DNA from 2 places in the Paenibacillus sp. J23TS9 genome. Region 1 is predicted to be linked to the other one. Evidence: a T-box and tRNA genes for the amino acid it is inferred to sense, from the RefSeq annotation. Region 1 holds a T-box; the other holds one or more tRNA genes.

Region 1 (3,384 bases):
CTCACCAAAACCCACATTTTTCATGCAGGGCTCCAGGATCGCTTCCTCTACTTTGACAAACGATTCCGGATTCATCATATCTTCCCACTTGTTGTCGGATTCCAAGATCATGGACTTTTCCTTCAGAAGCTTATCATACAAATGGATCTCTGCTGTTACGCCGTGCGCAGCCGAAACCCAATGGATGGTCGACTTAACCTTTCGCGCATTGAATCCGGACCCGCTCTTGGTCAATGGATCATAGGTGCAGTGCAGCTCGGTGATGTCTCCCGTAGACGAGTCCTTTACCACATGCTCGCATTTTATAAAATAAGCCCCTTTCAGCCGAACCTCGGAACCTGGAAACAAGCGGTGAAACCCGGTTACAGGCACTTCCATAAAATCTTCTCTTTCAATATATAGTTCTCTTGAAAAAGGGATCTCCCTGGTGCCCATCACTTCATTTATTTCATTATTTTTGATGCTCAGCATTTCGGTTTGTTTTTCCGGATAGTTCGAAATGATGACTTTGATGGGATCCAGGATAGCCATCACGCTAACTGCCCGCTCCTTCAGGTCCTGCCGGATGAAATGATCCAGCATTGCAGCATCCACAGCCGTATTTTGGCGGAACACCCCGATTTCATTCAGAAATAGCTTGATTGCCTCCGGCGTGACTCCTCTTCGACGTAGTCCTTTTAATGTTGGAAGTCTTGGATCGTCCCAACCGTCTACATATCCCCCTTCGACCAGTTCTCTCAGATACCTTTTGCTCGTGACTAGGCCAGATATATTTAACCGTCCAAATTCTCTTTGTTTGGGAGGCTCCACAACCTCAAGCTCACTCAACACCCAATCATACAGGGGACGATGATCCCTAAATTCTGACGAGCATAACGAATGCGTAATTCCTTCCAACCAATCCTGTATCGGATGGGCAAAATCATACATCGGGTAAATACACCATTCATTTCGCGTGCGGTAATGCTCAGCATGAATAATTCGGTATAGGACAGGATCACGTAAATTCATGTTTGGTGAGGACATGTCGATTTTGGCCCGCAAAACCTTGGAGGAGGTCGGAAAACTCCCTTTTTTCATGTGTTCAAACAAGTTCAGATTCTCTTCTACAGACCGCTTCCGGTACGGACTATCCTTCCCTGGTTCGGTTAACGTGCCTCGATACTCCGTCATTTGTTCCGGGGTCAGATCGCATACATATGCCTTTCCATTGCAGATCAATTGTTTAGCTGCTTCATAATATGACTCAGAATAATCCGAACCAAAATACACAGGCGGTTTATGTCCGAGCCATTCGATATCTTCCCTGATGGCTTCCACATACTTCATATCCTCTTTTAAAGGATTCGTATCATCAAAACGCAGGTTAAATGTCCCATTAAATTTATTCGCGATGGAGTGATTGACATGTATCGCATAAGCGCTGCCAATATGCAGATAACCGTTAGGCTCGGGAGGAAATCTTGTAGCGACAGGTCTGTGATATACCCCGTTATGCACATCATCCTCCACTATCTTCGTTAAAAAATCCGTAACTTCTTCTTTCTCTCGATCATGATTCATGGGTGAAACCTCCTTAACATATTTGTGAATTTTAGAAAAACAAAAAAATCCCGCCTCCAAGACTGTAGTCTTGGGGACGAGATTTGGTTTTCGCGGTACCACCCCTGTTTGCGGAGCTATCACTATCTCCGCCTCTTCAGGTACGGCAGTCACGTTGATTGCTTATACCCTAGCTCTGTAACAGGAGCTCCTGTTGCATCATCCCTTTTCGAAAAGTTCCGATGCACCGCTCAGAGGCTTGGTTCGATGAATTTCATCCTGCTCCTTTTCAGCTGCCGGAGCTCTCTGTACGGAATCCGTTTCATTTACTCTTCTCTTCATCGCGTTTATGGTTTGGTACATATTATCATCATCTTATGCAAAAGTAAACTTGCAGTGTGTTGGCATAAACATTGTTGTCCTCAACATATACTCGATTCTGAAGGTAAGCAATCGCCTCTTTCCATGAAGCATCATTGCGTTTAGGGGCGGGAACGTATATGTGATGGTGTAGCCATGTAATACAGTTCAACCAAATGATTGGGGGGTGCAAAATGGGGAAAAATTACTTAAAGTCATCCGTAAAAGGTGCAATCATGGGAGGTGCAATGACCGGTGGTTGGTTACTGGCAGACCTGCTTCTTCCGGAGCCTTGGGGGGACGTGGTCTTATTTACGGCAATGGCCGTGTTGAACATAGGGATCGGGTGGAAGATCGGCAAAATGTTCGAACAGCAAGAGTCCGCAAGAGTAGGCACCGAAGCCATCGAAACCACTGAAGCCAAAAGTACGACCAGCCTCGAATCTCATTCATAGGATGAGACCCTTATTTTATCCTCTATAAATAAACAAAAAAAGATAAGGTGCTGATGATTGATTACCAGCTCCTTATCTTTTTTATTCACGTTATTCTATACGATGAGGGGACGGCAAATGATCCATATAAAAATGATACCAATTTTTGTAGATGAAATGTTCCACATCTTCTTCGCTGTAATTCTTCTGTAGCAATTCGATCAGTTGATGATATTTCCCTGCATGTTCCAAGCCGGCGATTTTCTCTTTGATTCCGTCGAAATCAGAGCCGAATCCGATATGCCGGCTGCCGCCCAGCGAACAAATATGATCGATGTGAGACAATAAACGATCCATCGTTACCGGTTCCTCCGCATGCACGAAAGGCGGGACAAAGGTTAGCCCCATAACTCCCCCGGTTCGGATGATCGAAGTAATCTGCTCATCATTCAGATTTCTGAGTTTCGGGCAGATTCTGCTGGAATTGGAGTGAGAGGCAATAAACGGCTTATCGGATTGTGTCAGCAGCTCCCAGAAGGCCTTCTCGGATAGATGCGATACGTCCAGGATCAGGCCCAGCCGGTTGCATTCTGTGATCAGGTTCAATCCTTGTGCCGTGAAGCCTCCCTGCCGCTGCTCAAGAACGCCATCCGCAGCCCAATTCGCGTAGTTCCACGTAATGCCGATACTCCGAACGCCCAAATAATATAAAATTCTCAGATAAGTTAAGTTCCCCTGAAGCGCATCCACGCCTTCAAGCGACAACAGCGCCCCAATTAGGCCTTTGTTATGGGCATGCCTTAAATCGTCTTGGGTTTGGATCAAATGAATTTGCCGGTTTGAGATAATTCGTTCGTAAAAAAGATCGATGCTTTGAAGGACATGCCGGAATTCTCCGGCAAATGATGCAGGTAAATAAACCGCGAAATTTTGAAAGCCGATATTGGATTCGAGCATGCGTTCCAGCGTCACGTCCAACCGATCCTTTTCCTGTATAAAATCAAGCCGGGGATCTTCCAATAGTTTGCTCAGCACATCACAATGGGCA
Region 2 (3,384 bases), 1.3 Mb from region 1:
ATCTGAACGGATCCGTGCTTCGCGAAGCTGAGTCTCCTCTTTACCAGCATGATCTTCCATATGTCTTTGAAGCCATGAAGACTATGATCGCCACACTTATAGACGCGGCTCCATTAACTCATTACGGTATTGTAGGCATCGGTGTCGGTGTTCCAGGCATGGTAGATGAGCATGGGGTGGTACTCTTTGCTCCCAATCTCGGTTGGGAGAAGATTCATCTGCGTGAGCTGCTAGAGGAAAACTTCTCGATCCCCGTTATTATTGACAATGAAGCCAACAGCGGTGCTCTTGGAGAGCTCAATTTTGGCAGAGGTGAAGATGTAAGGCATCTGCTCTATATCAGCGCAGGCTCAGGAATCGGCTCCGGGATCATTATCGGTGGAGAGCTCTACAAGGGTTCCAGAGGATACGCCGGTGAGACCGGACATATGTGCATCGAAGCGGAAGGAACACCGTGCAGCTGCGGCAGCCGAGGCTGCTGGGAATTGTATGCATCCGAAAAAGCCTATGATCTTGCAGCTTTGGAGCTGCCTGCTTATCATACACGCGAGCTTATCCGTTACGCCGATCAAGGTAATGCCGCTGCATGCCAGCAGTTCGCCGTGATGGGCACCTATCTTGGCATTGGACTGACCAATCTTATTAACAGCTTCAATCCTGAGCTGATTGTCATCGGAGGCGCGCTCTCCGAAGCCCGGGGATGGTTAGAAGGTCCGATGCAGCAAGTTGTAGCAAGGTGTACGCTTCCCTATCATAAGCAGCAGCTTGAAATCGCATTTTCCACACTCGGCAGCCGTGCAGCAATGATCGGTGCTGGCTTTTCAGCAGCCATACATTTTCTGGGTCACACACGCGTTATGATGTAGCTTTGCATGGACGACACAAAAAGGGCCTCTGGAATGATAACTCCACTGGCCCTTTTTATGATCTAATATAAGCAATACAAATAAAAAACGCCTTTCGGCGTTATGTTTTATGTATGGAGCGGGTGATGGGAATACTCAACATCCTGATTCAAATACGAGCTTCCAGCTCGCGATATAGAGGAAATGTTGACGCGCGTCCTCGGTGGGACTACCCGGTGAAGCAGGCTCGGACGGTCGCCCCCACGCTGCGTCGGTTCTCTCCTACACAACCGCTCAAATAAAAAAACGCCTTTCGGCGTTATGTTTTATGTATGGAGCGGGTGATGGGAATACTCAACATTTTGATTCAAATGCGAGCTTCCAGCTCGCGGTATAGAGGAAATGTTGACGCGCGTCCTCGGTGGGACTACCCGGTGAAGCAGGCCTCGGACGGTCGCCCCCACGCTGCGTGGGTTCTCTCCCACACAACCGCTCAATAAAAAAACGCCTTTCGGCGTTATGTTTTATGTATGGAGCGGGTGATGGGAATCGAACCCACGCTATCAGCTTGGAAGGCTGAAGTTCTACCATTGAACTACACCCGCATCGAAAAGAAAGTATCGGGATGACACGATTTGAACATGCGACCCCCTGGTCCCAAACCAGGTGCTCTACCAAGCTGAGCTACATCCCGATGCAGAGGTAATACAGTTAAATGGAGCGGACGACGGGAATCGAACCCGCGACCCTCGCCTTGGCAAGGCGATGCTCTACCGCTGAGCCACGTCCGCATAAACATGGTGCGCGTGGAGGGACTTGAACCCCCACGTCAAAGACGCTAGATCCTAAGTCTAGTGCGTCTGCCAATTCCGCCACACGCGCACACTTTTAAATAACTGGTGAGCCATGAAGGACTCGAACCTTCGACACCCTGATTAAAAGTCAGGTGCTCTACCAACTGAGCTAATGGCTCAAATATTCACCGAGGTGAAAAATGGCTGGGGATATAGGATTTGAACCTATGCATGACGGAGTCAAAGTCCGTTGCCTTACCGCTTGGCTAATCCCCAATAGTCAAAAAATAATGGGGCGATCGAGGGGACTTGAACCCCCGAGTGCCGGAGCCACAATCCGGTGCGTTAACCCCTTCGCCACGACCGCCATATAAAAAATCTGGTGCCGGCGAGAGGACTTGAACCCCCAACCTACTGATTACAAGTCAGTTGCTCTACCAATTGAGCTACACCGGCGAAGTGTAATTGTTTAATACAGGATTCTCATCCCTGAAGCTAAATTAAATGGCGGAACCGACGGGATTCGAACCCGCGATCTCCTGCGTGACAGGCAGGCATGTTAGGCCTCTACACCACGGTTCCACAGAGGCACACTTTCTATGTAAGAAAGATAATTGGTTGCGGGGGCAGGATTTGAACCTGCGACCTTCGGGTTATGAGCCCGACGAGCTACCGGGCTGCTCCACCCCGCGTCAGTAATAAAAGTATAAAGTTTTATGGTGGAGGCTGAGGGGTTCGAACCCCCGACCCTCTGCTTGTAAGGCAGATGCTCTCCCAGCTGAGCTAAGCCTCCATGGGATTCGTATTACTTGATAAGCAATAATAAATGGTGACCCGTAGGGATACTCTCACTTCGCTCAAGACTGCGATGCAGTGCTACCGAAGTTCATGCTCCGACGAACCCTTATGGGTTCTCATCCCCAATCGAAGCGTAAATTTAATGGTGACCCGTAGGGGATTCGAACCCCTGTTACCTCCGTGAAAGGGAGGTGTCTTAACCCCTTGACCAACGGGCCTTATATATAAGAGATGAATGCTGGCGGAGAGAGAGGGATTCGAACCCTCGAGACGCTTTTGGCGCCTACACGATTTCCAATCGTGCTCCTTCGGCCAGCTCGGACACCTCTCCACATGCTTATGGGTTCCCCAGAAAGTGATCAGAATATGCTTCAAAGCCACTCTTCACTTTCTGAGGATTTGACTCCCCGAACAGGACTCGAACCTGTGACAACTCGATTAACAGTCGAGTGCTCTACCAACTGAGCTATCAGGGAACATTATTACTATGTAAATGCAAGTGTTGGGCAAAAAAAATACCACAAAGATGTGGTTTCCGCTTGGCGGCGTCCTACTCTCCCAGGACCCTTCGGTCCAAGTACCATCGGCGCTGGAGGGCTTAACGGTCGTGTTCGGGATGGGTACGCGTGGAACCCCTCCGCTATCGCCACCAAACGGAGCATTCTTTTCAAAATGCTTATATTCAGGAATCAGCATCGCCAAATGCCAAAAGCCATTTTTTTCTTTTTAAAGCTGCTAGAGCCTTAAAAAGCTTTATTGACTCCCTGAAAACTAGATACGAAACGAATTTGTGTGTTTAGAAATGGTCTCCGTAGCCCTCACTCCGTTGCAAAGCGTAACGCTTCCGAAGCAAGTTTCCCTACGGTAAACTTTTTAGGATAAGCCCTCGACCGATTAGTATTGGTCAGCTCCATGCATTGCTGCACTTCCACCTCCAACCTATCTAC

What was found. A T-box is a leader RNA that pairs with one kind of tRNA and senses whether it is charged. The one in region 1 lies ahead of KJS65_RS09390 (glutamine--tRNA ligase/YqeY domain fusion protein), so its partner is inferred to be a tRNA-Gln.
Region 2: it encodes a tRNA-Gln, which carries the amino acid that the T-box ahead of KJS65_RS09390 (glutamine--tRNA ligase/YqeY domain fusion protein) is inferred to sense. The anticodon was not compared.

What each region holds. Positions count from the first base shown of each region.
Region 1 covers NZ_BOSG01000001.1:1,992,548-1,995,931, forward strand. The annotation lists gene KJS65_RS09390 (glutamine--tRNA ligase/YqeY domain fusion protein) at 1-1,563, opposite strand, end outside; T-box leader at 1,633-1,893, opposite strand; gene KJS65_RS09395 (hypothetical protein) at 2,151-2,357, shown strand; gene KJS65_RS09400 (dipeptidase) at 2,448-3,384, opposite strand, start outside.
Region 2 covers NZ_BOSG01000001.1:3,331,395-3,334,778, forward strand. The annotation lists gene KJS65_RS15500 (ROK family transcriptional regulator) at 1-866, shown strand, start outside; tRNA gene KJS65_RS15505 (tRNA-Gly) at 1,377-1,450, opposite strand; tRNA gene KJS65_RS15510 (tRNA-Pro) at 1,466-1,539, opposite strand; tRNA gene KJS65_RS15515 (tRNA-Gly) at 1,562-1,636, opposite strand; tRNA gene KJS65_RS15520 (tRNA-Leu) at 1,644-1,727, opposite strand; tRNA gene KJS65_RS15525 (tRNA-Lys) at 1,743-1,818, opposite strand; tRNA gene KJS65_RS15530 (tRNA-Gln) at 1,841-1,915, opposite strand; tRNA gene KJS65_RS15535 (tRNA-His) at 1,931-2,006, opposite strand; tRNA gene KJS65_RS15540 (tRNA-Thr) at 2,020-2,095, opposite strand; tRNA gene KJS65_RS15545 (tRNA-Asp) at 2,145-2,221, opposite strand; tRNA gene KJS65_RS15550 (tRNA-Met) at 2,255-2,331, opposite strand; tRNA gene KJS65_RS15555 (tRNA-Val) at 2,357-2,432, opposite strand; tRNA gene KJS65_RS15560 (tRNA-Glu) at 2,581-2,655, opposite strand; tRNA gene KJS65_RS15565 (tRNA-Ser) at 2,677-2,768, opposite strand; tRNA gene KJS65_RS15570 (tRNA-Asn) at 2,841-2,913, opposite strand; rRNA gene rrf (5S ribosomal RNA) at 2,975-3,091, opposite strand; partial or broken rRNA gene KJS65_RS15580 (23S ribosomal RNA) at 3,312-3,384, opposite strand, start outside.